Regions from separate parts of the Halobacillus sp. genome, predicted to be linked through region 3. Evidence: riboswitches for the same ligand, from Rfam matches in the RefSeq annotation. Region 3 holds a riboswitch; each other region holds the start of a gene.
What was found. A riboswitch is a leader RNA that binds a small molecule or an ion and turns the genes downstream of it on or off. The one in region 3 is predicted to bind S-adenosylmethionine.
Positions count from the first base shown of each region.

Region 1: it holds a riboswitch for S-adenosylmethionine, as region 3 does, so the genes downstream of both, WAM07_RS02305 (Fur-regulated basic protein FbpA) here and WAM07_RS14295 (methionine ABC transporter ATP-binding protein) in region 3, are expected to answer to the same signal.
Region 2: it holds a riboswitch for S-adenosylmethionine, as region 3 does, so the genes downstream of both, WAM07_RS06975 (OsmC family protein) here and WAM07_RS14295 (methionine ABC transporter ATP-binding protein) in region 3, are expected to answer to the same signal.
Region 4: it holds a riboswitch for S-adenosylmethionine, as region 3 does, so the genes downstream of both, metK (methionine adenosyltransferase) here and WAM07_RS14295 (methionine ABC transporter ATP-binding protein) in region 3, are expected to answer to the same signal.

Region 1 covers NZ_JBAPTY010000048.1:7,795-16,780, reverse strand. The annotation lists gene WAM07_RS02325 (hypothetical protein) at 1-334, shown strand, start outside; gene ectA (diaminobutyrate acetyltransferase) at 859-1,371, shown strand; gene ectB (diaminobutyrate--2-oxoglutarate transaminase) at 1,387-2,676, shown strand; gene WAM07_RS02310 (ectoine synthase) at 2,673-3,065, shown strand; gene WAM07_RS02305 (Fur-regulated basic protein FbpA) at 3,151-3,309, opposite strand; SAM riboswitch class I at 3,432-3,539, opposite strand; gene WAM07_RS02300 (acyl-CoA dehydrogenase family protein) at 3,841-5,010, shown strand; gene WAM07_RS02295 (beta-ketoacyl-ACP reductase) at 5,033-5,797, shown strand; gene WAM07_RS02290 (MaoC family dehydratase N-terminal domain-containing protein) at 5,816-6,250, shown strand; gene WAM07_RS02285 (MaoC/PaaZ C-terminal domain-containing protein) at 6,247-6,666, shown strand; gene WAM07_RS02280 (acyl-CoA dehydrogenase family protein) at 6,692-7,921, shown strand; gene WAM07_RS02275 (SDR family oxidoreductase) at 7,911-8,684, shown strand.
Region 2 covers NZ_JBAPTY010000155.1:256-4,781, reverse strand. The annotation lists gene WAM07_RS06980 (sodium:solute symporter family protein) at 376-1,989, opposite strand; gene WAM07_RS06975 (OsmC family protein) at 1,986-2,468, opposite strand; SAM riboswitch class I at 2,551-2,656, opposite strand; gene WAM07_RS06970 (EamA family transporter) at 2,822-3,721, opposite strand; gene WAM07_RS06965 (hypothetical protein) at 4,003-4,526, shown strand, end outside.
Region 3 covers NZ_JBAPTY010000336.1:10,871-19,856, forward strand. The annotation lists gene WAM07_RS14255 (acetyl-CoA C-acetyltransferase) at 1-424, shown strand, start outside; gene WAM07_RS14260 (acyl-CoA dehydrogenase family protein) at 440-2,221, shown strand; gene WAM07_RS14265 (arsenate reductase family protein) at 2,365-2,751, shown strand; gene gcvH (glycine cleavage system protein GcvH) at 2,805-3,188, shown strand; gene WAM07_RS14275 (toprim domain-containing protein) at 3,326-3,673, shown strand; gene WAM07_RS14280 (thioredoxin family protein) at 3,684-3,998, shown strand; gene WAM07_RS14285 (hypothetical protein) at 4,098-4,424, shown strand; gene WAM07_RS14290 (TlpA family protein disulfide reductase) at 4,417-4,833, opposite strand; SAM riboswitch class I at 4,909-5,017, shown strand; SAM riboswitch class I at 5,173-5,281, shown strand; gene WAM07_RS14295 (methionine ABC transporter ATP-binding protein) at 5,354-6,379, shown strand; gene WAM07_RS14300 (methionine ABC transporter permease) at 6,372-7,040, shown strand; gene WAM07_RS14305 (MetQ/NlpA family ABC transporter substrate-binding protein) at 7,072-7,941, shown strand; gene WAM07_RS14310 (carboxymuconolactone decarboxylase family protein) at 8,011-8,376, shown strand; gene WAM07_RS14315 (hypothetical protein) at 8,604-8,744, shown strand; gene sufC (Fe-S cluster assembly ATPase SufC) at 8,982-8,986, shown strand, end outside.
Region 4 covers NZ_JBAPTY010000384.1:6,430-15,415, reverse strand. The annotation lists gene WAM07_RS16085 (o-succinylbenzoate--CoA ligase) at 1-1,020, shown strand, start outside; gene menC (o-succinylbenzoate synthase) at 1,010-2,113, shown strand; gene WAM07_RS16075 (hydrolase) at 2,183-2,494, shown strand; gene WAM07_RS16070 (DUF6612 family protein) at 2,534-3,379, opposite strand; gene ytkD (RNA deprotection pyrophosphohydrolase) at 3,629-4,105, shown strand; gene pckA (phosphoenolpyruvate carboxykinase (ATP)) at 4,144-5,736, opposite strand; SAM riboswitch class I at 6,334-6,446, shown strand; gene metK (methionine adenosyltransferase) at 6,673-7,869, shown strand; gene WAM07_RS16050 (gamma carbonic anhydrase family protein) at 7,958-8,470, opposite strand; gene WAM07_RS16045 (alpha/beta hydrolase) at 8,532-8,986, shown strand, end outside.

The DNA.
Region 1 (8,986 bases), on a different contig from region 3:
GCGAATGGAAGGCGAAATGCTTCAGATGGCAGGACAGTCTTATGTGATGATGCTATTAATGCCTTTTAACATGACAGATCGCACGGAAGTGACGAATATCCTGAAAAACCAGACCGAATATCCGGGTGTGAAGGTATCAAAACTCGGCAAGGATAAGAAGACAATTGGAGAAGTGAAAATGGATACTTACACATATGAAGTGACAAGTGAAGGAGAAAAATCGACCTGGGAAGTCGGGGATTTAGGAGACTATCAAGTGATGACCAGCTGGAAGGTGCAACAGGATCAAGGAGAGGCCAGCTTTCAGATTTCAGATTTAGAACTTCGGAGGTAAAGAAAAAGGTTAAAGGTGTGTAGCCCATCTACAATAATTGTTTCGCTATAGGAGTTTTCCAGCAAAGTATTCAGCACTGTTCGTCCTCTAGTGATATCGGAAAAAAGAGACTTTCTTAATAAGACAGGAAGTCTCTTTTTTGTGTGAGAGCACAAAGACTTATACTCTCAAAAATTTAATGAATCCCATAAAAGAAGTTCACTTTTCATACTGAAACACGGTGAAAAACGTCCCCGCACCTGTTTAAGACCTTTTTATCAATTTAATATGGTTTTTCGTAAATAGTACAAATGGTCTAGAGTCTATGTGTATCAAGGGTTTTCCAATGTATTTTTTTAAGAAGCAGAGGATAAGGACTTATGAGGCGCTTTGCTAAAGCATTGACACTAAAATTTACCATCAAGCACGTGTCATCACCTCATTGCCCAAAAAACCGCTATTGAGCGGCTTTGACTTATTTGCGCTCCTTTATTAGTGTCTAATTGTGCACTTGCCAGAACTTTCAGAAAAAATAAGTTTTTGAGGTGATATCAATTCCAACAACTACAAAGGAAGTAAAAAAATATCAATTTTATGAACCAGAGAAATCAGATGGAGCAGAAGTGTATGAAATGATTGAAAATATCCCCATTCTTGACTTGAATTCCTCTTATAGCTACCTGTTGTGGTGCGAATTTTTCAGCGATACCTCAGTAGTAGTAAAGGATGTGGGAAACACGGTTGGATTTATTTCAGGATTTATCAATCCATCTTCACCAGATACCTTATTTATTTGGCAGGTGGCGGTAGCTGAATCGGAGCGGGGGCAAGGACTTGCTACTAGGATGATTGATCATATTGTGGAGCGTCATGAAGATGTGAACTATATAGAAGCTACAGTTTCCCCTTCAAACAAACCTTCCCAACAATTATTTAAGGGTTTTGCCAAGAAGAAAGAAGTGCCTTGTGATATCAGTGTTTGTTTTGAGGAAGACGATTTCCCGGGGGAGGACCATGAGCAAGAGAACACGTTCAAAATTGGACCACTAAAAAACTAGGAGGACCTACTTTTAATGACTAATTCTAATCAAAAAACGGACATGAGTGTTTTTGAAAATCTTGAATCAGAAGTTCGAAGCTACAGCCGCAGTTTTCCAACTACATTTGAAAAAGCTAAGGGTTATCAAATGTGGGACGGGAATGGCAACTCCTACATTGACTTTTTTGCAGGTGCAGGAGCCCTGAACTATGGACATAACGATGATGCTATGCAGCAAAAGCTGATTGAATATATACAAAGTGATGGATTGCTACACAGTCTGGATATGGCGACAAATGCCCGGGCTGAGTTTTTGAAAAAGTTTAACGAAGTTATTCTTGAGCCGAGAAATATGAGCTATAAAATTATGTTTCCTGGTCCTACAGGCACCAATACCGTTGAGAGTGCACTTAAAATTGCCAGAAAAGTAACCGGCCGTGAAAAGGTGGTCACGTTTACGAATGCCTTCCACGGCATGACGATCGGTGCGCTTTCCGTTACCGGAAATGCCTTTAAACGTCACGGAGCTGGAATTCCGCTAACTTACAGCATGGCGATGCCGTACGACGATTACATGGATGGCTACGATTCCCTGGATTACCTTGAAAGAATGATTCAGGACGGCGGAAGCGGTATTGATCTTCCAGCTGCTATTATCCTGGAAACCGTTCAGGGAGAAGGCGGAATTAATGCAGCAAGCTTCGAATGGCTGAAAAAAGTGGAAGAACTGTGCCGTCGTCTGGATATCATGCTGATTGTAGATGATGTGCAGGCAGGATGTGGGCGCACAGGTACATTCTTTAGTTTTGAAAAAGCAGGAATTTCACCAGATGTAGTGTGCCTGTCCAAGTCGATCAGTGGAAGCGGACTGCCCATGGCGATTACCTTGATCAAGCCTGAGTATGACCAGTGGGGTCCAGGTGAACACAACGGTACATTCCGTGGGAACAACCTGGCCTTCGTTACAGCAACAGAGGCATTAGATTATTGGAAAACGAATGAATTCAGTGAATCGATCGAAGAGAAGAGTGAACTTTTCCAAAAACGCCTGTACCAGTTTGTAAAAGATTATCCGGAACTGGAAGGTGAGGTTCGCGGGCGCGGATTGATGCTCGGGATCGCCAGTAAAAAAGAAGGACTGGCAGGGCAAATTGCCGCTGAATCCTTCAAAAAGGGTCTGATTATTGAAACATCCGGACCAGATGATGAAGTTCTTAAGATGCTGCCTCCGTTAATAATCGACGAAGAAGGTATCTCTAAAGGTTTAGATATTATTGAAGAAAGCATAAAAGCCGTGCTAGGCAAGGAGGAAGCAAAAGTATGAATGTAGTAAAACTTGAAGATCTAATCGGAACAGAACGCGAAGTAAAAGACGATAATTGGAAAAGCCGAAGGTTCCTTCTAAAGGATGATAATGTAGGATTCAGCCTTCATGATACGGTGCTTTACGCCGGCACAGAAACGTATATTTGGTACAAGCATCATATTGAAGCGGTGTACTGCATTGAAGGAGAAGCTGAGATTGAAACGCTTAAAGATGGGAAGAAATATCAGATAAAACCGGGTACGATGTATTGCCTCGATGGACATGAGAAACACTATTTGCGTGCGAAAACGGATTTCCGTGTTGTTTGTGTATTCAATCCTGCGCTTGTAGGAAATGAAGTACATGATGAAGAAGGTGTTTATCGCCTGCCGGAAGAAAGTAAATAAAAAATGAAGAGCGCCTGGAAGTGATATCACTTCCAGGCGCTCTTTTTAATGGAAAGGGGCGAATCTATTAAAAAATAATACTTTTTTAACCAATTTTATCCCTAAGAAGATCATATTCACTTTCCAAGTTTTCCAGTGGCATATTTAAAAGGTGCTTTCGTTTATATTTGTAATTACGAGTTTGAATTAGTTGGCAGATTAGATAGTTCCTGCGCTGAATCACGGCATCTCGAAGTCTGGACATTGATGATTCCTCCTTTTTTTATGAAAAAAAATATAACATTACCTGAATCTATAAACTTATTAAGATATATCAACAAAACAAAACCCCTTCTACTGAGAAGAGGTTGTGCGTTCATCGTCCTCTCCTTATCTTTCAGACTATAGTCTGCTGGAAGGAGCACCTTCTATGGCTTTCATAGAGGTTGCTGCGGGATCAAAAGACCAGTTTCCTCCCCCGGCTCGTTATAAGGAATTCAGTTTTAAGGTACACGATTTAACATGTACCCGATAACAGAATCTGTTAACCATATTTGGAAGAATCAATTCGAATTTTTTCAAAATCAATATGCGAAAAATGACGAATTTACTTGATATAGAATGAACAAAATCGAAAGATTACAATAATCATCATCCTTTCGGAAATCACATCCAGATTTTATGCAATAAGTGTTGTATTTTCCGAAAATTTAAAATAATATAAAACTAAACATACTAACCAGTAGGTATGTTGGTTGTCCATCTTTTTAAAATAACAAAGATTGGGGATAGTGGTATGCATTTGCGATTAACAGAAGAACAGGAAATGGTTAAAAAGACCATTCGTAAATTTGTAGAAAAAGAATTAATTCCTTTAGAAAATGATGTGCTGCGCAACGAGCGGGAAGGAAAGCCGAGCCTTCCTGAAGGCAAGATGAAGGAGCTCCAGATGAAGGCGAAGGAAGCTGGATTTTGGGGGATTAATACGCCGGAGGAATATGGAGGGGCAGATCTTGGACAAATGATGCTTGCCATTGTGCAGATGGAAGTAGCACGGACGTTCGTCCCCTTTCAGTTTGGCGGTTCAGCTGACAACATTCTGTATTACGGAAATGAGGAGCAGAAGCAGAAATACCTGATCCCTACGATCAACGGCGAGTTAAAATCCTGCTTTGCCATGACAGAGCCAGGAGCAGGTTCTGATACACGTAATATCAGGATGACGGCTGTTAAAGAAGGAAATGAATGGATTTTAAACGGTGAAAAAACATTCATCACCGGCGGAAACGAAGCGGACTTTGTAATGGTCATTGCGGTTACCAACAAAGAACTTCATCAATCCTCAGGTGGGAGAGAAGGAGTGACCTGCTTTATTGCAGACCGGTCTATGGGGTGGAAATCAGAATATATCCACACCATGGGCGAGTGGGGACCGGCAGCGCTTGTTTTCGATAATGTGCGGGTTCCTGAAGAAAATATTTTAGGTGAGATCGACCGAGGATACGAACTCGGACTTGAATGGATTGGCTTTGCCCGTTGGGTTGTCGGGGCAAGGGCCGTGGGAGCGGCGGAACGGTTACTGAATATGGCGATTGATTATGCCAATGAACGGGAGACTTTCGGAAAGCCGATTGGAACCAGACAGGCTATTCAGTGGCAGATTGCCGATTCAGCGGTAGAGATCGAAGCAGCCAAATGGCTTGTATTGAACGCTGCTTTTACGCTCGACAACGGAGAGGATAATCGTCACTACGCTTCAATGGCTAAGCTGTACGGAGCAACCATGGGGAATAACGTGGTAGACCGTGTACTTCAAATCCATGGAGGCATGGGTTACACAAGAGAGCTTCCAATCGAGCGTTGGTACCGGGAAGCTAGACTATGGAGGATTTATGACGGAACGGACGAAATTCAGAAATTAATTATTTCCAGAAATCTATTAAAAGGTCATGTAAAAATCGGCTAGATATCAAGGGAGGAAAATGGACATGGGAAATCAGTTTGAAGGTAGAACCGCATTTGTAACAGGAGGGAGCCGTGGGATCGGGAAAGGAATTGCCCGTCGTTTCGCGGAAGAAGGAGCTAATGTAGCAATTATTGATGTGAACGAAGAGGCATTACAGGAAGTTGAGAGTGAATTTAAGGAAGCTGGTTTTGAAATTTACTGCAAAATAGCTAACGTCGTAGAGTTCAGTCAAGTTGAAGCCGCGGTCCAGGAGGTTCATGAAAAATTCGGATCGGTTGATATTCTTGTGAATAACGCCGGGGTTATTCGTGACAATATGCTGTTTAAAATGACCGATTCCGATTGGGATACGGTGATGGATGTCCACTTAAAAGGGTCGTTTAACGCAGCACGCGCAGTACAAAAATATATGGTCGAAAATAAGTATGGACGGATTATCAATATTTCATCAACATCTGCACTAGGTAATCGCGGACAGGCAAACTATGCAACAGCAAAAGCTGGTCTGCAGGGTTTCACCAAGACCCTTGCGATTGAGTTAGGTAAGTTCGGAATTACGGCAAACGCTGTGGCTCCAGGGTTCATAGAAACTGAAATGACGAAGGAAACAGCTGCCCGAATCGGTATTTCGTTCGAGGACCTGGTACAGGCAAGCGTGGAGAAAATCCCGGCTGGCCGGAGCGGCAAACCAGAGGATATTGCCAATGCCGTTGCTTTTTATGCTGATGAGCGCTCGTCGTTTGTAAACGGACAGGTTATTTATGTTGCCGGAGGTCCTAAAGACTAATAGGGGAGGAAGCTGACTATGTTTGAGCATACGATTGGCAAAAGGTCTGAAAAAGTAAAAAACAGAGTAGAGCGAGGGGCCGTGAAAAAATTCGCGGAAGCTATTGGAGATTTGCATCCTATTTATACGGATGAAGAAAATTATTCCCGGAATATAGCGCCGCCGACGTTTCCAAGAGTATTTGATTACGGAGAAATTGAAGAGTTGTACCTGCCGAATAAAGGGTTGATTCATGGGGAACAAAACTATCATTATGAGCGGCCGCTTTTCGTTGAAGAAGAGATTCTATGCTACGCCGAAGTAGAAGATTATTATGAACGCAGCGGTAAGAGCGGCAATATGGGATTTTTAAAAGTGAAAAGGTATGGTGAAGATCCGGAAGGCAAGCTTATTTTCTCAGAAGAGCAGGTGGTTATTATCACGGAAGCAGTGCGAAAGGGGATGACGGTATGACTGGACTGAAGGACTTGCAAGTGGGCGAGTCACTCGAAGTGATTACACTCCCTCCTGTATCCAGGCTTGATCTTATTAAATACGCGGGTGCTTCAGGGGATTACAATCCGATTCACACGATTGATGAGGAAGCAGAAAAGGCTGGTCTTCCAGGGATTATTGCTCACGGGATGTGGACGATGGGAAACTTAGCGAAGCTGTTTACTCCTTATTTTGAGGAAGGTTTTATCCAGGACTATTCGATCCGCTTTAAAGGAATGGTTTTTCTGAACGATGTGATTACTCTACATGCGGTGCTTGATGAACAAGGAGAAGAAGATTTGACCTTCTCTGTTCGTGCCGCTAATCAGGATGGCAGGGACGTCATCAAAGGAAATATCGTATTTTGTAAGCGTTTTATTACAGCAGCTACATAAAACGGGGTAATGGAGGGACAATTTCATGGATTTTGAGTACTCACATAAAGTGAAAGATCTTCAGAAAAAATTGAATGCCTTTATGAACGACTATATTTATCCCAATGAAGCGCTTTATGAGGAACAGTTGAACCAGCAGGACCGTTTTGCCGATGTGCCGCCTATTATGGAGGAGTTGAAAGGGAAGGCCAAAGAATCAGGTTTGTGGAATTTATTTTTACCGGATAGTGAACGGGGAGCGGGTCTTTCCAACCTGGAGTACGCCCCTCTATGCGAAATTATGGGCCGATCGAGTATCGCGCCAGAGGTGTTCAACTGTGCTGCTCCGGATACGGGAAACATGGAAGTATTGGAGCGATATGGAACTCAGGAACAGAAGGATCAGTGGCTCCGGCCTTTATTGGATGGAGAAATCCGATCCTGCTTCTCCATGACAGAGCCGGATGCCGCCTCCTCTGATGCGACGAATATACAAACGAGTATAGAACGGGTCGGGGACGAATACGTGATCAACGGAACGAAATGGTGGTCATCCGGTGCAGGAGACCCTCGCTGCAAGATTAGTATTGTTATGGGAAAAAACGATCCGGATGCTCCTAAGTATGACCAGCAGTCGATGATTCTGGTTCCTCTTGATACTAGAGGAGTGACGATTAAACGGACACTTCCGGTTTTTGGCTACGATCATGCGCCGCACGGGCACGCGGAGATTGAGTTTTCGGACGTTCGAGTTCCTGCTTCCAATTTGATTTGGGGAGAGGGAAAAGGGTTTGCTATTGCTCAAGGCAGACTTGGTCCGGGACGAATTCATCACTGCATGAGAACGATTGGAGCAGCAGAACGAGCGCTGGAAGAAATGTGTGAACGGGTGCAGGAGCGCGAAACGTTTGGGAAAAAGCTTGCTGATCAGGGTGTGATTCGTGAATGGATTGCGGATTCAAGAATCGAAATTGAGCAGGCGAGGCTTCTTACGTTAAAAGCAGCTCATATGATGGATACGGTCGGAAACAAAGAAGCGAAGGCGGAAATTGCCATGATCAAAGTGGTGGCTCCGAATATGGCGCTGAAAGTCATTGACCGGGCGATTCAAGCGTTTGGCGCAGCGGGCGTAAGCCAGGATACGATACTGGCGTCGCAGTGGGCAAATATCCGGACGCTGCGACTGGCGGATGGGCCAGACGAAGTCCATCGACGCGCGGTTGCTAAATATGAGCTTAAGAAGACGCAGGATCGGAGTGGCGAATATGCACGCTAAACAGCTTTTTAATCTTACGGATAAAGTGGCCATTGTGACCGGAGGAGGCCGGGGACTTGGTAAACAAATCGCAGAAGGCTTTGCGGAATCAGGTGCCCACGTTGTGGTTTGCTCACGTAAGCTGGATGCCTGCGAAGAAGTAAGCAGCCAATTAAAAGAACTTGGCGTAGACTCACTTGCTTTTGAATGCGATGTTACGAATCCCGATAGTATGCAGAAGGTCGTGGACGAAACCGTCAATCATTTTGGACGCATCGATATATTAGTAAATAATAGCGGAGCGACCTGGGGAGCTCCGGCAGAGGAAATGCCGCTTGAAGCCTGGCAGAAAGTGTTTAACGTAAATGTGACGGGGACATTTCTCATGTCTCAAATCGCAGGAAAAGTTATGCTCGAGCAAGGGTCAGGCAAAATCATTAACATTTCATCTGTCGCCGGCTTAAAAGGATCAGATCCAAAATACATGGACACGATTGGCTATAACTCAAGTAAAGGAGCAGTTCTTACCTTCACCAAGGATCTTGCGGTCAAGTGGGGCCCGCGGGGAATATGTGTGAATGCGATTGCTCCAGGGTTTTTCCCGACAAAGATGTCCAAAGTACTTATGGAAAGAGGCGGAGATGCCTTTCTGGAAGGCACACCCTTACGGAAATTCGGAAGTGAAGATGATTTAAAAGGAGCGGCTATTTTCTTAAGCTCAGCGGCTTCTGACCATGTGACAGGTGACGTCATCATCGTGGATGGCGGCACACATGCAATGTAAAAAAAGCTCTGTTAAGCGCTATTGTTGATTTCTCATGAAGATCATTATTAAGCAATAGGGACGGATACTGTAAGACTCAGTTTCGAGATATTGGTTCACCGTGAAGGTCCTGCGTGGGATGATTCGCTTTCCGCGGGCATGTGCTGAGCCTCCTCAAGCTAACGCTTTACGGGGTCTCACCGATCATGTTGATCCCGCAGGAGTCTTCATCATCCCCCTACGGACCTTGCCAAATCAGAAGCTCGAAACCACTTAAAACATCACCTGCGTGATGAGGAATTAGACCATGTGTTTTTCTACCT
Region 2 (4,526 bases), on a different contig from region 3:
CAATGGTTAAAAGAAGTTGATAGTACAGCTCTGCAAAATTCGCTGAGGGATCTTGCAGATTCTTTCGATCGCTTAGTAGGATTACTATAAGTTTTATCATTCTTAGCGTAACACGACTTTAAGATATTACCTTGAATGTTGGATTGAATAGAAGTCAAAACAACTCAGTAACTTCTTTAGAGATTTTATCGAATTACGGTAGAAGACTCCCTCTTCTAGGACTGTATGGTCGGGAATCTTTAAGAATTTTCAACATATTGAAAAGCTTAGAGGCTTATCTCCTCTAAGCTTTTTATTATTCGATCTCTTTCCGTGTGTTAAGATTTTCTCTTTAAGACCTGAACGCTTTCACTTTTAAAGCGGTTCCTTCTATCTTTAAGATACCACTTTCTTTTGTACAGATGCTTCGGCCGCTTTCGGTTTAATATAAATAATGCTTCCGATAAATACGGCTAGTACATTAAGGAATAGGGTCAAACCTACAACACCAGCGGCGTGAAGGGATTCATAGAACAATGCGTTGACGACAAGCAGCACGGCAATAGAAGCCAGCACAGCGACTCCTTTAACAGACCGGTTGTTGGTAATCTTCCAATTTCCATAGTTGAAGGCAACCGTAAACAGGACCATGACGAGAATGTTGACGCTCATACCTACCCAAACCGGGTGGATGTTCAAGAAGAAATCAGCCGGGTGCCAATTACTTAAGTGATACCAGATTAATCCTGCTGCGAACCCACCAAATAGGGAGCCGAGGACAGCTCGCTTTGTGACAAGTGGCCAGAATAATGCTGCGACTACCGGTGCAAATGTGGCGGAGTTTCTCATGGTCCAGGCGAGTACGTTCCACCATGCGGATTGTTCTGTACGAAGGAATCCGAAAATGATCATGAGTCCTGTCAGCAACAGCAGCGACCACTTAGTATATTTAACTAGTTGTTCTGGAGAGGCCCCAGGGAAAATGGCGCTTCCGACGTCTTTCCCAAGACTGGTGGCTCCTGAGAACTGACAAGGCGCGCCCCATCCGAGAGCACATGCCCAGATGCCTAAGAAGAACAGGCCGACGAATGGAGCGGGCAGTACTTCCATTAAATATTGGGGAAGAGCAACAAGTCCGAGGCTTGCGTCAGGAACGACCGCAGCGGCAGATAAGCCAAATAGAATACCCAATAGAATAAAAGGAACACTCATCACTTCTGCGACGATTAAGCCTTTACGTCCTTCTTCAGGCGTTTTACAGGATAAGGCCATTTGAAAAGCTGCCTGCGCTAGAATCACGTTTACCAGGAAAGTGGCAAACCATACTAGGATTACTTGAAGGCCTGCGCCTCCCCAATCAAACATGCTCGGCTGCTCGGCTGCAAGCTGTTGTAAGCCGGAGATGCCCGGGTTGATGAAGAAGGCCACGGTTCCAATGATAAACATAATGGCAAAAATAATCGTGTTCATCGTTTGTGTAAAGGCAACAGCCCACATACCGCCTGACTGCAAATAAACAAATAGTAAGATCGCTGTAAAAGCGACGGACAAGGATAACGAAACGCCGGTAAACACGTGAAAGGCAGAAGCAAAAGCAATCGCTGTAGCGACGGACCACATTGGGAAGGCGAATGCTGTAATCGCACCTGATAAAGCTTTAGCACGTCTGCCGAATTGATCGCCGATTAACCCCGAGATGGTTACAACTAACTTCTCACGAAACGATTTGATTAATAATAAGGCAATCAGTAAGACTTGTAATGTTTCTGCGACTCCGTACCAGATGGCGGAAATTCCTGTCAGGTAGGAAAGCTCGACAATCGATATGTACGTCGAACCTGAGAAGAGGCCAGTTATACAAAAGGCTACGGTCCACCATCTAAATGTCCGTCCCCCTACAAAATATTGCTCGCCGCGATTGGCTTTTCGTTTCGCCACATTACCAACGATGATGAGGGCGAGCGTGTATAATAAGGCAAGTGAAATCATCCAAATTCCATATGAACTCATGTTTGTACCTCCTTGTTGATGTTCCAGATTACTTCAATCTTTACGTTTGCATCCTTAAACAAGTTGTAAGCCGGGCAGCGTTTTTGAACGTGTTGAATAAAATCTTCTTCGTCGACTTCTTTTTCATCAAATGTAACGTCCACCTCAAGCGTCACGGTTTGAAAGTGGGGGCTCACATCAGCTGTCCCGAACAACCCTCTGTGATCGATATCCCCGCTTGAAGCTGCCTCCAGTTTTTCAATCGTTAACTCTTTTTCCTTCGCCACCATTTCGACCACAATCATGAAACAGCCGTTAAGCGATCCAGTGATGTATTCCATAGGAGTTAATGCTTCATTAGAACCTCCAAGTTTCTCGGGTTCATCAATTGTAAACGTAAAGTCCCGAATGGAATGCGCATTCTGAAACTGGCTGGTGCGCTTGCTTTGTGTGTCAATCGAACGTAATGCTGACTTCTTCTGTGTTTGCTGAACTGTCATTTCATGTCCCCTCCGTTTAAAATATAAAAAACCCTTCTACTTTTCTGTAAGAAAAATAGAAGGGTTGGTTTAAATGTCCCGACTCTTATCTTTCAGACAGAAAATGTCTGCTGGAATGAGCACCTTGTTTATAAAACAGGTTGCCGCGGGATCAAAGGACCAGTTTCCTCCACCGCTCTCGATAAGAAAATTATGAATTTAAAGAATATTGTACTTTTTTACTTAATCATCTGTCAACAACTTTTTTGAGTGTCAGCTTTTGAATAAGGAAAGGATGAGCGGGGAAATCGCTTAACCAGATGAATTCATTACATAAATGAATCAGGTTATCTTTTGCAAAAAAACAGAAGCACTTAGCTCACTTGATGCCGTTGTTCCCCCCGCATCAGCTTACCGCCAAACTCATTTATAAAAATAGCTGCAAGGATCAAAAAAACGCCGACCCACTGCAAAAAGGTGACCGTTTCTGAAAGAATCAGCATGGCTGAAATAATGGCGACTGGAAGTTCCACAGAACTCAGCACATTAGCGAGACGACCCGAAATAAGTGGAGCACCGCCCGCAAAGAACAGAGGAGGAATAACGGCTCCTACTAGGGCAATCCCAGCACCAATCGTCCATAAGCGCATGTCCAGGACGGGAACGGTAGGAATGTCGCGGATGAAGATGAGCATCACAAGCACCAAAGATCCCGTCACCATAAGTGAACTTCGCAGTATAGGGTGGGAATCAACAGCCACCTGACCACTAAAAAAAATAAAGCCGGCATAGGAAAACCCTGACAACAGTCCGAGTAGAAGACCGACCGGGTGTAAATTGAAACCACCATTTGTAAGTCCTGAAGCTAACACGACCCCCGTAAGTGTGACGACCAGGGAAATCAAGTGAATGCGTTCAGGTGGAGTTTTGGTGAAAATCCATTCATACAGCATACCGATCCAGACAAATTGGAAAAGCAGAATAATCGCAATAGAAGCGGGGAGGTACTGCATCGCTCCGTAATAAAAGATACCCGTCAGTCCAACCGTACTGCCTGTAGCAGCAATTTTGACAAGGTCCCATCTTTGAATTTCTTTTACATGCAGCCCTTTCCAAAAAGATAAGCCCCACAGTAAGACAAAGGCAGCGAACATTTGGACAATATTTAACTCCCCCAGAGAGTACCCATATTGAAAGCCTGTTTTTACAAATATAGGGGTGAAGCCAAAGCTTGCCGCACCCAGGAAGACGAGAATAATTCCTTTTCCTTTCATTACTAATAACCTCCCATCAAGACAATCTGTGCTTCTATCCTTTCGAACACACTGGTTCTATTATTTCAAAGCCCCTTTGAAAACTCAATTTTAGTGAGGAAAACAAGTGTATAACCAATGGAGAATGTATTCAGAAATGTCGGATTTTCAGGGGAATTCTTGAAAATCATAGCGATAAATGTAAAACGATTTTTACAGGGATTTTCTCCCTTTTGTCGAACTAAATGGGTATAAGGGAATCGCTATAAAAATCAGAAAAACAAAAAGGAGTGTTCGTGGGGATGTTCAAGAATAGTCTATTAAAGTTCATGCCGTATAAAGAGCAGGGTATGGTGGAAACGAATCTGGTCAATGTGATGAAGCGATTGAAAATTGAAGATTTTACGTTCAACTGGGACCGCAGCAGCTGTTATGTAGAATTTAGTTATAAAGAAGAGCCATATAAACTGGAACATTCGATAGAAAAAGCTCGGAAACAAGGGATCATCTTAAAAAATGGTATGGATTGTTTAATAGAGCTGACTCAGTCACTGGAAGATCTATGTGTGATTATTGACCGTGGGACCTATAATTTCGAGACATGGATATCCGGCATGAAGCAGCAAGAAGCGATGAATGAGACCCCTATTTATCAAGAAGAGTTTCATATTAGTTACAAATCTACCGGCGAACAGGCTAAACAGGAACTTTCCAAACAGGAATCCCCTAAAGAGGAACAGCCATCTGATAGAAACGAACAACTTTTCCCTTTTGGACCTGACCTGTCACTCAAAGATTTCTACCTGAATCAGCTTACTCAAAGTGC
Region 3 (8,986 bases):
AGCAGCCTCTGTTCTCGTCATGGATCGTGAAAAAGCAGAAGCTGAAGGTTTAAAGCCTTTAGTGAAATTTCGTTCCTTTGCAGTAGCAGGAGTTGAGCCGGAAATTATGGGTGTAGGACCAATTGAAGCAGTACCCAAAGCACTTAAAATGGCAGGTTTAAGTATTCAGGATATTGGCTTATTTGAATTAAATGAAGCGTTTGCCTCACAATCCCTCCGTGTTATACGTGAACTTGGACTTGATGTGAACAAAGTGAATGTTAATGGGGGAGCAATAGCTCTAGGTCATCCGTTGGGATGCACGGGTACAAAGCTGACGTTAGGATTAATTCATGAGATGAAAAGGCGTAACGAGCAGTTCGGTGTCGTAACGATGTGTATTGGCGGCGGTATGGGAGCAGCTGGAGTTTTTGAGTTACTATAAGAGGAGGAAGAACAAATGAGTGAATTAAAAGAAATGATTAAGGGCGGCGGATTCATGGTGGAGGATTTATCGGCTGAGGATGTTATCACACCTGAAGACTTCACAGATGAGCATTTGATGATTGCTAAAACAGCTGAAGATTTTGTGTTAGGTGAAGTCGTTCCGAAGATTGATAATCTGGAAAATCATGAATTTGAGCATTCTGTAAAATTGCTGAAGCAAGCTGGTGAGCTTGGTTTACTAGGAGCAGATGTACCGGAGGAGTACGGTGGTCTTCAATTAGATAAAATCAGCTCATCTTTAATTACAGAGAAATTTTCCCGCGGCGGAGGATTTTCTGTTACTCATGGAGCACATGTAGGTATTGGTTCACTGCCTATTGTGTTTTTCGGTAATGAAGAACAAAAGCAAAAATACCTTCCTGTACTGGCTACAGGTGAAAAGATCGCAGCTTATGCTCTGACAGAACCAGGGTCAGGATCAGATGCCTTAGGAGCAAAAACGACAGCAAAACTAAATGAAGCGGGTACTCACTATATTTTAAATGGTGAAAAACAATGGATTACAAACTCTGCATTTGCCGATGTCTTCGTAGTTTACGCTAAAATAGATGGTGATAAATTCACAGCCTTTATTGTAGAAAGAGACTATCCAGGCGTTTCTACAGGGCCAGAAGAGAAAAAAATGGGGATTAAAAGTTCATCTACACGTACGCTCGTTCTTGAAGATGCGGAAGTTCCTGCCGAAAACGTTCTTGGAGAGATTGGACGCGGTCATGTAATTGCTTTTAACATCCTAAACGTAGGACGATACAAACTGGCAATTGGAGGAGTCGGGGGAGCGAAGCGGGCTGTAGAACTTTCAGTGAAGTATGCGAAAGAGCGCAAACAGTTTAAGACTCCGATAGCAAGCTTTCCACTTATTCAAGAAAAGATTGCTTCCGTGGCTTCAAATACCTATGCGAATGAAAGTGCAGTATATCGAACTGTGGGGCTGTTTGAGCAGAGTATGGGTAAACTGTCTGAGGAAGAACTTAAAGATGGTGCAGCAGTTGCCAAAGTCATAGCAGAATACGCAATTGAATGTTCATTGAACAAGGTTTTTGGTACAGAGTTACTGGATTTCGCTGTCGATGAGGCTGTTCAAATTCACGGTGGTTATGGATTTATGGCAGAATATGAAGTCGAAAGGCTGTATAGAGATTCCCGAATCAACCGTATATTTGAAGGAACAAATGAGATTAACCGGATGATTGTACCAGGTACGCTTCTTAAAAAAGCCATGAAGGGCGAACTTCCATTGCTTCAAAAAGCACAGTCCCTTCAAGAAGAAATTATGACACTTATGCCAGAAGAACCAGGTATTGAACCTTTGGAGCAGGAGAAGTATTTATTAAAGAATGCTAAGAAAATAGCTTTACTTGCAGCTGGTTTAGCTGCTCAGAAATATGGTGAGAAAATTGAAAATGAACAGGAAGTTCTCGTAAATATTGCCGATATTACAGGAGAAATATATAACATGGAGTCTGCTATTCTACGTACGGATAAAGCCCTGCAGAAAACCGGTGAAAGCAAAAATGAATTGAAGCTTCTTTACACGCAAGTTTACACTCAAGAAGCATTTAACCGAATTGAAGCCCATGCGAAAGAGACATTGATCGCAGCTGAGTCAGGGGACTCCCTGCGAATGATGCTTGGTGCACTGCGTAAGCTTACTCGACACACTCCAATTAACGTAATTGCGAAGAAACGGGAAATAGCAGCCGCACTCATACAAGCAGAAAAATTTGTAGTATAAATTCATTCTATCCCTGCTTTGATCGTTCAAAGCAGGGTTTTTTTCTGTCTGTTAGTAGCATAGTCATTAAATTAGGTTAACCGATGAAATAAATATCTTCATTATGGTAAAATATAATATATCAACTGTAAGGAGTGATAGTTATGCCGGTAACCTTTTATTGGTACCCCAAATGCGGGACTTGCAAAAAAGCTAAACAATGGCTGGATGAACAAGGGATAAATTATACCTCCATACATATTGTGGAAGAACCCCCGACTTCTGATGAGCTGGTAAAACTAATTGATCGAAGTGATCTTCCTGCTCGTAAGTTTTTTAATACGAGTGGTAAAAAGTATAGAGAACTGAATATGAAGGAAAAACTGAAGGATGCTACTCAGGAAGAAATGATTGAATGGCTTGCTTCAGATGGCATGTTAATTAAAAGGCCTATTCTCACAGATGGAAACAAGGTCACTGTTGGTTTCAAGCCTGAGAATTTTCAGGAAGTGTGGGGCAGTGAGCAGAACATTGGAAATAAAAGCAGCTAGCTTTTATGTTTGTAATTGTTATAAATTATATTTAATTTAGTGGAGGGATTTCAATGAGTGTACCTAAAGATCTGCGTTACTCTGAAGAACACGAATGGGTTAAAGAAGAAGGCGGAAAAGTCCGTATCGGAATTACAGAATTCGCTCAATCTGAACTGGGGGATATTGTCTTTGTAGAGCTTCCTGAAGTAGGGGACGAGCTTGAAGCAGATGAGCCGTTTGGCAGTGTGGAATCTGTGAAAACTGTTTCAGAATTGTATGCTCCCTTAAGCGGTAAAGTTGTTGAAGTGAATGAAGAGCTTGAAGACAGCCCTGAATTCGTAAATGAATCCCCGTATGATAAAGCGTGGATGGTTATTGTGGAACCAGGCGATTCTTCTGAAATGGATGAATTAATGTCATCCGATCAATATGAAGAAATGATTAATGAAGATTAAAGTCTAGCAATTACCATGAGCAATTGTACAGGCAGGGCTACATATGATCCTTGTCTGACATGATCGTGTACCATATTAATCATGTTCAGACCATGCCCCTTTGGCATGGTCTGTTTCTATATAGTGGGTGATAGAAAATGGATGGAGAAAGAATCGTAATTGTTGAGGGGATAACGGATAAGCGAAAAATCAAAAAAATTCTTGCGGAAGACATAGAAATAATTTGTACACATGGAACACTTGGCATCGAACGGATGGAGGAACTGATCTATGATTACAATCTCGACGAGCGCAGGGTGTATATTCTTGTGGATGAAGACGACTCCGGTTATAAATTAAGAAAACAGCTGTCAGCAGAACTGCCTCATGCCGTACACATCTATATAGATAAAGCATTTCGGGAAGTGGCAGCCACTCCGGAGCCCGAATTAGCTAGAGCCTTATTAAATAGGCACTTTAAAGTAAAGTCCATTTATCTCATTTAGGAGGATCATAGTGCAGGAAATAGATTACAAGTCAGCAGGCCATGAGTTAGAAGAGCAAAACATTGGATTAACATTCATCCATACTCCTTTTTGTGGAACCTGCCACCTGGCGAGAAGAATGCTTACGACCATTGAGGTCACATATAACAGGGAATTATTTAAAGAGTGCAATGCTTCGCTGCATCCTGACTTAATGAAAACGTATCAAATTAAAAGTGTGCCCTGTCTTCTGGTAACCCATCAAGGAGAAATTGTAGAGAAAATTTATGCCTTTCATTCTGTTCCTTTTATGTACGACAAACTTTCTGAATATGTAAAAAAATAAATGAATTACCCGGTAAATGACGAACGATTCTTCGTTATTTTAGAAGGGATGACTCCTCCTTATCAAGAATTTATTTAACAAATAAAGGAGGAGTTAACAATGATGGAATTCATACAAGATTGGGTTAAACAAGTGAACCAGAGAACAGATCTTTTGCCCACTTGGCGAGAACGCACGCTTAACGTAATTCTTCTGGTCGGCAGTCTTAAAGTTTACCTGTATATAGATCATTCAGGTGTACATCTTAAAACAGATCATCAGGATAATGGGCATAATGATATTCGCTTGCAATCTTCCAGTAGTATTATGAAAACTTTATTTGCGGGAGAACAAAAGTTAACTTCTCTTCCCCAAACCACCATTAAAGTTCAAGGGGCGTACCGAAATATATTATTTATAGAATCACTTCTATTATTGGCTAGATAAGTTCACCGAGAGATTCTACAACGGATAAGAAATTTGCTTTATCCCCGAATTGTGAATGAATAAAACCATCCTTATTAATTATAACGGTGGTGGGTACGCCGTCGCTATTATACAAATCGTAAATTGTTCGTCCTTGGTCTTTAAGGGCTGGCTGAGATAAAAACTTTTCTGCATATTCTTCTGCCTCAGCTTCGCTCCGTTCACGTCCTGCTACATTTATAGTTATCATTTTTACTTTCTCATGATTCATTGTTTTATAAAGCTGTTCTTTTTTGGGTAAATCTTTCCCGCTATCGGGGCACCAGGAGGTCCAAAAAGTAAGTACTATGACTTTCCCCAGATCCTCTTTATTGTTATACGTTCCTTCCTTATTGATATATGGAAGTTCGAAACTTGGCGCATTCCTCAACGTGACCACTCCTTAATTGTTGACTTAATTTATAGCCCCATGCTAACATAATCATTAATTTAATAGCGACATCTTCACTTATCCAGAGAGGCAGAGGGACTGGCCCTTTGATGCCCGGCAACCGGTTCATGCAGATGAACACGGTGCTAATTCCTACAAAGTATCTTACTTTGGTAGATGAGAAGAGCGTTTTAAACGAACTCTTCTAAATAGCGAAGAGTTTTTATTTTGTCGAATTTACAGGATTATTATCAAGTTGACACGAAATTCTAACAATGCTAGAATCCTCTTTATAGTACGTACACGTATTAAAGTGATAATAAATTAATATAGTAAAATCTCTTATCCAGAGAGGCGGAGGGACTGGCCCTTTGATGCCCGGCAACCGGCAAGCTAAGACTTGGCAAGGTGCCAATTCCTGCAAGGTAATTCCTTGTGAAGATGAGAGAACAGATAAAGATTGTTACGCTAACCTTTCTGTTCTCAAGCAGAGAGGTTTTTTTATTGGAGGGAAGACGACATGATTTCAATTAAAGGCTTATCCAAAGTCTTTCGTACAAAACATCAGGAGGTCCGTGCCGTCGACGACCTTAGTCTACAGATAAAAAAAGGAGAGATTTACGGGGTTATCGGTTATAGCGGTGCTGGAAAAAGTACTTTTATAAGGCTGCTAAACCGCCTGGAAGATCCATCGGACGGCAAGGTCACCATCGATGATCAAGAATTAACTTCTCTAAACAAAGGGAAGCTGCGGGAGGCCCGTCAGGAGATTGGTATGATCTTTCAGCATTTTAATCTCTTGTGGTCTCGAACCGTCCACGATAATATAGCTTTTCCACTTGAAATAGCTGGCGTACCAAAAAGCGAAAGAACCAAACGTGTTAATGAATTAATAGACCTGGTGGGTCTTAGTGGACGAGGCAATTCTTACCCGTCTCAGTTAAGTGGCGGACAAAAACAAAGAGTTGGAATAGCTCGTGCGTTAGCGAATAAACCGAAAGTTCTTCTTTGTGATGAAGCGACGTCAGCTCTTGACCCAGAGACAACGGATTCTATTCTTGATCTATTAGTAGATATTAACGAGAAGCTTGGACTGACAATTGTACTCATCACCCATGAAATGCATGTGATTCGAAAGATTTGCCATCAGGTAGCCGTTATGGAGCAAGGTAAAATTGTGGAACAGGGAGACGTGCTTGATGTTTTCCTTTATCCAAAAGAACAGGTTACCAAGAAGTTTGTCGATCAGGTAATGGGAGACCCTGAACGGGAACATTCCCTTCAACTCATAAAAGACACCTATAAAACTGGTGAAATTCTTCGTCTGCACTTTGTAGGTGAGAGCACCAACCAGGCTTTAATCAGTGAAGTGTCCAGAAAATTTGTGCTAGATGTAAACATATTGCACGGAAAGATCACCCAAACCCAAAAGGGTGCGTATGGAACAATGTTTGTTCAATTCTTGGGTGATAAAGAAGAAATCACGCGTGCGATTGAATATATTCAATCCACCTCTGTAGAAGTGGAGGTGAGTCCAGATGATTAATCAGTTTTTCCCAAACGTCACTATGGATGATTTGATAACAGCTACTAATGAAACACTCTACATGACGCTTATCTCTGTAGCAGGTACGTTTATTTTAGGCTTACTGTTAGGTTTGCTTCTGTACTTGTCAGGTCCTGGAGGTCTGTGGCAGAACAAGATATTAAACTGGATAACTGCTTCAGTCGTTAATATATTCAGGGCTATACCTTTTATCATTTTAATTCTGTTATTATTCCCATTTACTGATTTTCTCATTGGCACTATTCGAGGTCCTAAAGCGGCACTCCCTGCGTTAATTATAGGTGGCGCGCCATTCTATGCACGGCTTGTTGAGATTGCATTGAAAGAAGTGGATAAAGGTGTCATAGAAGCTGCTAAATCGATGGGGTCTAAATCTTCTACTTTGATTTTTAAGGTGCTTCTTCCTGAGTCAATGCCAGCTCTGGTTTCCGGAATTACTGTTACAGCTATAGCTTTAATCGGATATACTGCGGTGGCGGGAGCGATCGGTGCCGGTGGTTTAGGTGACTTTGCCTATTTCTACGGCTTTCAGCGCAGCGACTTTGATGTTGTCTTTATTTGCACGATTCTCATTGTGATTATTGTTTTCATTTTCCAATTTATCGGGGACTTCGTTTCGAGAAAATTGGATAAAAGATAAAAATTTTATTACTAAAAAGGAGAGAGTATTCATGAAAAAAATCACACTCGGTATATTTACTTTATTATTAATTATTCTTTTATCAGCATGCGGTTCATCAGATGAAGGAAACTCAAGTTCGGAAGATAGCGGCGGCGACGGCGGTTCTGAAGAAGGAACTACTGAAATAGCTGTAGGAGCTACAAGTGTTCCACACGCAGAAGTACTTCAGGAAGCTAAACCATTGCTTGAAGAAAAAGGAATTACCCTGACCATTGAAGAATATCAGGATTACGTGCTTCCCAACCAGGACTTAGCAGAGGGTCGAATTGATGCAAACTATTTTCAGCACATCCCTTATTTAGAAACACAAATGCAAGAAAATGATTATGACTTTGTGAATCTTGGCGGTATTCATATTGAACCTATGGGTATTTATTCACAAAATATTTCAAGCGTTGATGAAGTTCCAGAAGGTACTACCCTGGTGATGAGCCGTTCAGTAGCTGACCATGGAAGAATTCTTTCGCTTCTTGAACGCGAAGGCCTGGTAAAATTAGATGAGAGCGTAGATAAAGTAGATGCTACAGTTGACGATATTGTTGAAAACCCGAAGAATCTTCAATTTGACTCCGGCGTTGATGCAGCGACACTACCTGAGATTTATAAACGAGAAGAAGATGCTCTAGTAGCGATTAATACGAACTACGCTATTGAAGCTGACTTGAATCCAAGTGAAGATTCATTGATCCTTGAAGGCTCTGAATCCCCTTATGTAAATGTGATTGCAGCCCAGAGTAAAGATAAAGATTCTGAGGCATTAAAAACACTAGTAGAAGTACTTCGTTCAGAAGAAATTCAATCCTTCATGAAGGAAGAATATAATGGAGCTGTTGTACCTGTAGATGGCAGCTCTGAATAACGGATAAGATAAGTGACTGCGGTTTATACTAACTGCAGTCACTTATTTTTATTGGGAGGTTAGAATGAGATGCAAGAACAACAAATGAATTGGACGCAGACATATTTACATGATTATAAAGAAGGTATGGGTGATTTCACTGAGAAAATGCCGGAAGTAGCCCATCAATTCAGTGAATTTACAGAAGCTTGTTTCAAAGAAGGTGAGCTGTCCAAGAAGCAAAAACAATTGATGGCGCTTGGAATAAGCATAGTAGCTCAAGATGAGTATTGTATGATCTATCATACAAAGGGCTGTGTCGATCAGGGTGCAACAGAAAAGGAAATACTGGAGGCATGTGGGGTAGCAGCTGCTTTTGGCGGAGGCGCGGCTTTGAGCCAGGCTGTAACTTTAGTTCAGGATGCTTATCTGGATTTAAATACCAGTGTCAATTAGTTAGAATAGTTAGAAAACTGAAGGAATACGGATGTATTCATATGTACTGGTTGAATCAAACGCTTTCATTTAAAAGAATCAATTAGAATCAGAAATTTCCGGGTTTATCCCTGTTTGTGCAGGGGTAAAGATTTATGGTACTCTGAATTGTGTAAATAATCTGAAAGGGTTGATTCGTTATTAGTGACCAACTGAATTTAAATTACACTGCTGAAATGGAAAAAGCCATGCATCAGGCTCATAATCTGAGTTATGCCGAGTACAGCAGCAAGTTGGATACACGTTTGAAAGTAGAAGAAAAACGCCAGAAAGAATTTGAACAAGGTCAGAAAATGTTTGCTCAACTAGATCGTCAATTGCATAGATAGGTTAAGCATTTGAAATCAGGTGATCTTTAGTCACCTGATTTTTTCATGTTATAATAATGTAGAAACATAGCAATATTACTCATAAATCGTTGAAAATCGGCTGTTTTCCATCAGAAGGAAAAAGTTGATATCAATTTCTAAATGATATAAGATTATAATGAGAATAAATTGAGAATGGTTCTACTATCTAAAATAAATAAACCCATTCCATTACTATAGATACTGGAGGTATTAATTATGGC
Region 4 (8,986 bases), on a different contig from region 3:
CAAGTTTTTACGATGATGTACACTTCTGGAACTACGGGGCGTCCCAAAGCGGTCATGCATACCTATGGAAATCATTGGTACAGCGCCATTGCTTCTGCGTTAAATCTCGGAACTGGCAGCAAAGATAAATGGCTCTTATGTTTGCCCATGTTTCATGTAAGTGGATTTTCTGTCCTTATGAAAAGTGTGATTTATGGCATGACGGTCCATTTAGTGAACCACTTTGACGAAAGTACAATAAATGAAGCCATTATTGAACGTGGCGTGACTCACATTTCAGTGGTAACGGTTATGATGCAGCGTTTGATGAACAACTTACAAGATGGGTTTTATCCAGAGCATTTCAGGTGCATGCTGCTAGGTGGAGGTCCTGTTCCAGAACCACTTCTTCAAGAAGCTGCATCTAAAGGTATTCCAGTATTTCAAACCTATGGTATGACGGAAACGTCTTCTCAAATAGCAACACTTTCACCTGAATCAGCCAATCAAAAAATAGGTTCAGCTGGAAAGCCATTATCTCTGGCTCAGTTGTGGATTGATAATAATAACACAGGTGAAGTTGGTGAAATTATTGTAAAAGGTCCAATGGTTTCTTCGGGCTATTATAACCACCCTCCTAGAGTAGAAACTTATTTCCGAACGGGGGACCTTGGATATAAAGACAGGGAAGGTTTTTTATACGTAGTTGATCGAGTGAAAGACATGATTATTTCAGGTGGCGAAAATGTGTATCCTGCTGAGATCGAAAGTGTTCTGACAGGCTATCCAGGAGTCATTGAGGCTGGAGTAACCGGGATGAGAGATGATAAATGGGGAGAGGTGCCGGTCGCTTTTCTCGTAGTAGACAATGGAAAGATTAATCAAGAAAACCTAACCCAATTTTGTTATAAAAGCTTAGCTAAATATAAAGTGCCTAAAGAATTTCATCAGATACAACAGCTACCTAGAAATGCTTCTAATAAACTGATGCGCCGAGAACTGTTTTCTGAATTGGAGAAGGAGAGGAATCATGAACATTGACTATTTAAGTCTCCGTTTAGTTGAATTACCATTACGTTCGCCTTTTCGCACTCACCAGGGCTTGATCAAAAAAAGAACGTTAATCATTGTAGAGGTCGGCGACCAGTCGGGACGAAAGGGTTACGGAGAAGTAACGGCATTTGCTGAACCTTTCTATACCTCAGAAACTACTCAGACAGCGTGGCATATCATTTCCGATTGTATTGTTCCAACTATTGATTTTCAGAAGGTTATGCACCCGTTTGATTTTCCAGAACAGGTAACTGGAATACAAGGGCATCCAATGGCTAAAGCTGGAGTCGAAGGTGCGATTTGGGATCTTTATGGAAAACAAACCGGACAAAGTCTGAGCCAAATGATAGGAGGTTCAAGAAAACGTGTAAAGGCGGGAGCTGTGATTAGTTTGAGTGACTCCACAGCAGAAGGTATAGAAGCATTAGAAAAGAAAGGGTATGAGCGTTACAAACTTAAGGTGGATAAAGGCAAGGAGCGGGAAGTAATCGAGCAGGTTAAGCGGGTCTCGCCTGATCTGCCTTTGATGATCGATGCGAATGGTGCCTATACGGAAAAAGACATGGATCACATCCAGACTCTTGATAAATATGGATTAATCATGATTGAACAGCCCTTTCAAGCTGGGGATTTTTACTTACACCAGCAATTACAACAACACTTGAAAACACCTGTCTGCCTGGATGAATCGGTCATGAATTTTCATGATGCTAAGCAGGCTATTCAGCTAGTAAGCTGTCAGGTGATTAACATAAAAATCAGCCGGGTGGGAGGTCTGAGCGCAGCAATTAAGATCCATGACTATTGCGCACAGGAAAACATCCCTGTCTGGTGCGGGGGGATGATTGAATCCGGTATTTCAAAAGCCCATAATTTAGCTTTAGCTTCTCTTCCGAATTTTAGTATTCCGGGGGATCTATCCGGTTCTGACCGGTATTTTGAGAAAGATCTCGTCACTCCAGGTATTCAAATGGAAAATGGCGAGATAGAAGTCCCTTCGCATCATGGAATTGGCATAGAGGTAGATGAATCATACTTAGAGAGAGTAACTAAGAAGTCCAAAAGATTCCGTTTAAAATGAAAACCTTCTCCTGAAATAATTCATAAGAAACCAATCTGTGGTTCAAACTAAAACGGAGGAGGGCGGATAATGAATAAAAATAAGTATTACATTAATATGGGTACTCAAGAAATCTCCCTAAATCATGATGCCAATAATGACGATTTTGTTGTATATGCTACAGAAGAAGAAATCATTAAACTCAGAGAAATTTTTGATGAAGTATATAACTCTGATATGCGTTCGTTTTTTCGGGCGCACATACCTGCTATGCCCTACCACCAAGATCAGGACAATGATGATTACGACGCAGAAATGAAATCGGCTTTTCGAATGATCCATGATCTTGGAGATGAGATGACTCGAGAACATATTGAGCAAATGAGAATTTTAGAAGATTAAAAAAAACCGCTCCTGTACAGGAGCGGTTCATTGAGTAGCTTAGGACTGGAATAAACTTTCCATTCCTTCAATCTCCTTAGCGTTTGATTTAACTTTCTCAGGAACAGAAATATTCCCAACTTCGTTGAAATCACTGTATTTTCCAGTGAAAGTCTGTACCATATGGGTGTTCTCCCCGTTTTGATTGATTGAAAAATCCATTTCCATATCAACAGACGACGGGTAATACGTGTCTTTATTCACTACAAACGTATAATCTACTTTATTTACCGTCATCTGTTTCATTAGATCATCTGGCACTTGTTCTTTCGGCAGCATCTTATTCATGGAATCATTTAAGAGTTTCTTCACATTCTCGCCTTCCGAATGAAAAGAGAGCGTATAGGTGGACTCCTCTTCTTCTAGTTTAAATTCGTCAACATAGTCCTTCAAACTCTCTAATTGGGAAGCCGGATTCTGCTGTTGTGCGCTCATAGCGTTTAGCTGTTTTACCACTTGCTTTGGTGCTTTAAACCATCCCTCTTTTGTGGGCATGGTCATATATAGACCATCTTCCGTGTAGTACTGTTCAATAGTCTGTCCCATCATTTCCACCGTTTGATGGAAAGCTATAGGATCCGTCTGCATTTTAGAATCTATGGTAGTAACAATAGGGATGCTGCCAGGCACGAGGGAATCTTCGCTCCCACTCTCGTTACCTGTTTCCATGCCAGTATCAATAATTTGTTTGGATTCCACCTTCATAGCAAAGTTCTCAAGACTCTTACTGGCTTCAGCTGCTTTAGTATAAATGTCCTCTACCTTTGCTCCTTCTGAACTTGCGCAGCCGCTAATCAAAATAAAAGCTGTCAGCGTACTTACAAGCATAAATAATTTAAATTTCAAAAGAATCCTCCCTCTCAGAAAAGTATTTATATTGTATACGTAATTAGAAATGCAAGGTTTCAACATATCTAAAAAAATCCTTTAGGGTTTATGAAGGCGTCATAAAAGGAAGAAGTATAAAAAAATAAGCCATTGTTTTGGTTCTGAGTAGTTTGTATTTCTAAATCCTTATGGTACGATTTAGAAAGGTGAAGGATTGCTCGAATAAAGAAAGTACCCACATCAAGTATTAAAGGCAGTTGATCTAGCATGAAAACATTTAACGACTTTTACCAAAACCCAGTTCGGTTATCCTTTGAGGATCATCCTTTCTCTAAATCTCCTAAACATGTATGGGTCATATGCCGGTACAATAACCAATGGTTACTTACCCAGCACAAAGACAGAGGGTTTGAGTTTCCTGGCGGAAAGGTAGAGGAAGGGGAAACAGCAGAAGAGGCAGCTGTTCGTGAGGTGATGGAAGAAACAGGAGGTTGCGTGGAAGATTTACAATACGTAGGTCAGTATCACGTAGAGGGGAAAGGTGGCACAGTTATTAAGAATGTATACTTTGCTGCAATAGGCCTCTTAGCTAAGCAGGAGCATTACTTTGAAACACATGGTCCTGTTATTTTCCAACACCTTCCTAAAAATATGAAATCAAACGAACGCTTTAGTTTCATGATGAAAGATGAGGTTCTTCCTTTATGCTTACATAGAATTAAAGAGCATCATGAAAAGAATTAAAAAAGACGTCCGGTAAATGATCCCGGACGTCTTTTTTATTATTTTCTGTGATAAGAAGGACCTGCCTGCTTAATCTCTTCCGTAGCATAGGAAAATTTCTTGAAATTTTCATGGAATTTATCTGCAAGTTCTTGCGCATTCCGATCATATTCTTCAGGGTTATCCCATGTTTTTCGAGGAATCAATACTTCGTCGGGTACGCCAGGGCAATGCATAGGAATGTTGAGTCCAAAGAAGGGATCAGTGTAAGTTTCTACAGAATTTAATTCTCCTTCTAGAGCTGCATGAATCATAGAACGCGTATAAGATAATTTCATTCGGGAGCCTTTTCCGTATCGGCCACCTGTCCATCCCGTATTAACTAAATAAACATCTGCATTAAACTGTTCAATCTTTTCTCCAAGCATTTCAGCATAGGTAGAAGGCGGCAAAGGTAGAAAAGGTGATCCGAAACAGGCTGAGAAGGTAGCTTGAGGTTCGGTAATTCCGCGCTCTGTACCCGCAAGCTTACTCGTGTAACCACTCAAGAAATGATACATCGCCTGCTCTCTGGTTAATTTACTGATGGGAGGCAGTACACCTGTAGCATCCGCAGTAAGGAAGATGATGGCATGTGGATGCCCCGCAATACTAGGCTCTACGATGTTATCTATATGGTGGATCGGGTAAGCTGCTCTTGTATTTTCAGTCAGGCTTACGTCATCGTAGTCTGGGGTGTGTGATCCGCTGTCGAGAGCTACGTTTTCGAGAACGGAACCGAAGTGAATCGCATTAAATATCTGGGGCTCTTTATCTTGAGATAAGTTGATACATTTTGCATAACAACCGCCCTCTATATTAAAGATACCGTAATTAGACCATGCATGTTCATCGTCCCCGATTAATTTTCGATGAGGATCAGCGGACAAGGTTGTCTTGCCTGTTCCGGATAAACCAAAAAACAGAGCTACGTCTCCCTCTTTTCCGATGTTTGCGGAGCAATGCATAGGAAGCACGTCTTTTTGTGGCAATAAGTAATTCATAACTGAAAAAATAGATTTTTTTATTTCGCCTGCATACTCCGTTCCGCCAATGAGTACTACACGATGCTTAAAAGAGATCATAATAAAGGCTTCTGAGTTGGTTCCATCTACTTCAGGGTCCGCTTTAAAAGTAGGTGCAGAGATAACCGTGAATTCTGCCTCATGATTTTTCTCTTCTTCTTCGTCTGGTCTAATAAACATTTGGTGGGCGAACAAGTTATGCCATGCAAACTCATTAATTACCTGAATCGGAAGGCGGAACTTTTCATCTGCCCCTGCGTATCCTTTAAAAACAAATAAATCATTGCGATTTTTCAAGTAATCCAGTACTTTATGATAAAGGTTTACAAAAACTTTGTCTTCAATAGGTTGATTTACTTTGCCCCAGTCGACCAATTGGCTAGACTGGTCATCCTTGACAATGAATTTGTCGTTGGGAGACCTTCCCGTATAAGCACCGGTTGTGGCCTGGATGGCACCTTTATTTGTCAATGTTCCTTCGTTGCGATCCAGAACCCTTTCCACTAGCTGAGGGACCGATAATTGATGGTGGACATGGTCTTGAGCTAATAAAAGATTCAATTCTGACATTTGATTAATGGCACTCATATGTGTCTACCCGCCTTTATAAGAAAATTTTAAACCAAGCTATGTGTTAATCTGAACATTAGTATAACACAATCGTTTTATTAATCCATACTAATAATGAAAATGCTTTCAATAATTTTTGTGATTGTCAGGTTAAATCTTAAAGTTGTTTTTTGCAAGCTGGATGATCTGGAAAAAGCACGACATTTATTAGATATTCAGCAATATTGAGGACAGGGAATTCTTTTATTATCTAATCATCCCTTAACGGAACGGCAATGGGTGAATTCGGGAAAACGTTTAGGATAGACGTTCATTCGAATACCGGTGTGAAGTTGAAAAACCATTCAATTATTTCCAAGTGCGTTAAGAGGTGATTAATTTCTTCCTTTAGTATAGAGGAAATGAAGAAATGAGAATGTGAAAAGTCATATGAATTATACTATGTAGGAATAGGCAGAAGGTTTATTATTTTCGCCAAAAAATTTGGTGGCCATTACAATGGGAGACCAATATTGAAACGAGAGAGTAAATCCTGGAAATGGGCGTTCCTCACAGCATTAGTGCTTTAATTGACATTAAAGTACGTTTTCGATACGATATCTTAGAACGGAAACTCTCTTATCCAGAGTAGGTGGAGGGACAGGCCCTTTGAAGCCCAGCAACCGTCATGTAAAATATGACATGGTGCTAACCTGAAGCAAGGACGAATACTCCTTGGACGATAAGAGCGAAAGGAAGCAGCCCCCTTTCCTCGAGTCAGGAAGGGTTTTTTCTATTTTTAAGGCAATATCTACACCAAGTGATATGCCGATTGCTATTCCAAATTGCTTGCACCTTAGGTTGTGACATCCATAAGAAAAGAACATAGATTGAGACTATGAAAAAGTTTCTACACATACTGGTAAAGAGTTCCGTCTAAATACTTTGTACTTACAGAAGGAGGAGTTTTTCAGAATGCCAGCCAATCGCCGGTTATTCACATCAGAATCTGTTACAGAAGGTCATCCGGACAAGATTTGTGACCAGATTTCTGATGCTATTTTAGATGAAATTTTAAAAAATGATCCAAATGCAAGAGTTGCATGTGAGACAACGGTAACAACGGGACTAGTACTTGTTTCAGGAGAAATCAGTACCAATACGTATGTTGATATTCCAGCCATTGTTCGTAAAACCATTAAGGAAATTGGATATACAAGAGCTAAATTTGGATTTGACGCTGATACATGTGCTGTATTGACAGCCATTGATGAGCAATCTCCTGACATTGCCGGCGGCGTAGATGTTGCCTATGAATCCAGAGAAGGTCAAATGAGTGATGATGAAATAGAAGCTATAGGAGCCGGAGACCAGGGACTCATGTTTGGTTTTGCTAATAATGAAACCAAAGAACTGATGCCGTTACCGATTTCATTAGCTCATAAACTTTCCAAAAGATTATCAGATGTACGTAATGACGGAACATTGGAATATCTTCGCCCAGATGGAAAAACGCAAGTAACGATTGAATACGACGTTAATGATCAACCTGTTCGAGTGGATACGATCGTTATATCAACCCAGCATGCAGAAGAAATTACACTTGAACAAATAAAAAAAGATTTAAAAGAACAGGTTATTGATCCTGTTGTCCCTTCTCATCTAATTGATGACAGCACAAAGTACTTTATTAACCCTACAGGCCGCTTCGTTATTGGAGGACCTCAAGGTGACGCCGGATTAACTGGCAGAAAGATCATTGTAGATACTTATGGCGGCTATGCGCGTCATGGGGGCGGGGCATTCAGTGGAAAAGATGCTACTAAGGTGGACCGTTCTGCTGCCTATGCGGCCAGATATGTAGCTAAAAATATTGTAGCAGCTGGTCTTGCTGATACAGTTGAAGTGCAATTAGCCTATGCTATTGGGGTAGCGCAGCCAGTGTCCATTTCCATTAACACCTTTGACACAGGAAAGGTAGCTGAAGAAGACCTCGTGGCAGCTGTAAGAGAATTGTTTGATCTCCGTCCTGCAGGCATCATTAAAATGCTTGATTTGCGCAGACCCATTTATAGGCAAACAGCTGCCTATGGTCACTTTGGCCGCACGGATGTAGAATTTCCGTGGGAGAGAACAGATAAGGCAGAAGAGTTAAAACAGCGTTTCAGTTAATAAACTGCTCGTGTATTAAAAAGGGAACTTCCTAAAAGAGGAAGTTCCCTTTTTAATAATAATATAGATACGATGATCGTTAGATTGTTTAACCTTGTATTCCTTTATAATATTGCCCTTTCTCTACATAACTGGTTCGGATTCGATTCATTTCTTTGATATCATCTTCGGTCAATTCACGTACGACTTTAGCCGGCCGGCCGAAAGCAAGGGTGTTCGGAGGGATTACTTTACCTGGAGGCACAAGACTGCCGGCGCCAATAAAAGCCTGTTCTCCTATTTCAGCTCCGTCAAGTATTAAGGACCCCATGCCTATTAAAGCATTTTTCTTAATGTGCGGAGAGTGAAGGGTAACCTGGTGCCCAACCGTAACGCCATCTTCAATCACCAATGGAAGACCAGGACTCTGATGAAGAAGACTAAGATCCTGAATGTTCACATTGCTGCCAATATGTACGGATGATACATCTCCACGGATGACTGTTTTAAACCAAATACTTGAGTACGCTCCGATCGTTACATCCCCAGTGATTACAGTATCTTCAGCAATATAAGCAGTATCATCTATCTGAGGTTCTTTTCCTTTATATTCGCAAATCATACTAAACCCCCTTATAATATGGTTATATTAAGTATAGCAAAGTGATAGGAGCCGTGTAGAAGTGAAACGATTAAACTCCAATCAAAATTTAGCAACCATCATTATTGTGCATGGAGCATTTGAACACGCCGGACGTTATCATTCATTGGCTGAAAGCTTTCAAAAAGGTGGATTTAATGTCATTTATGGTGATCTGCCAGGCCAGGGACTAGCAGAAGGAAAGAAAGGTCATATAAAGAAATTTGAAACCTACATAGATACTGTGCGTCAATGGCTGCAAAAAGCAGATTCTTCTCGTCCTGTATTTTTACTGGGCCATAGTATGGGAGGGACGGTTGTGATGCGGGTTATGCAGGAATTAAAACCGTCAGTGAATGGAGTAATTCTCTCGTCGCCTGCAGCTGGTATACTGAACGGAGCCAGCAAGTCTCTCGAAGCGGTCACCCATGTAATAAATAAGGTTTGGCCATCCGTACTCGTGAAAGCTCCTTTTAAACCAGAGTATGTAACCCGCAA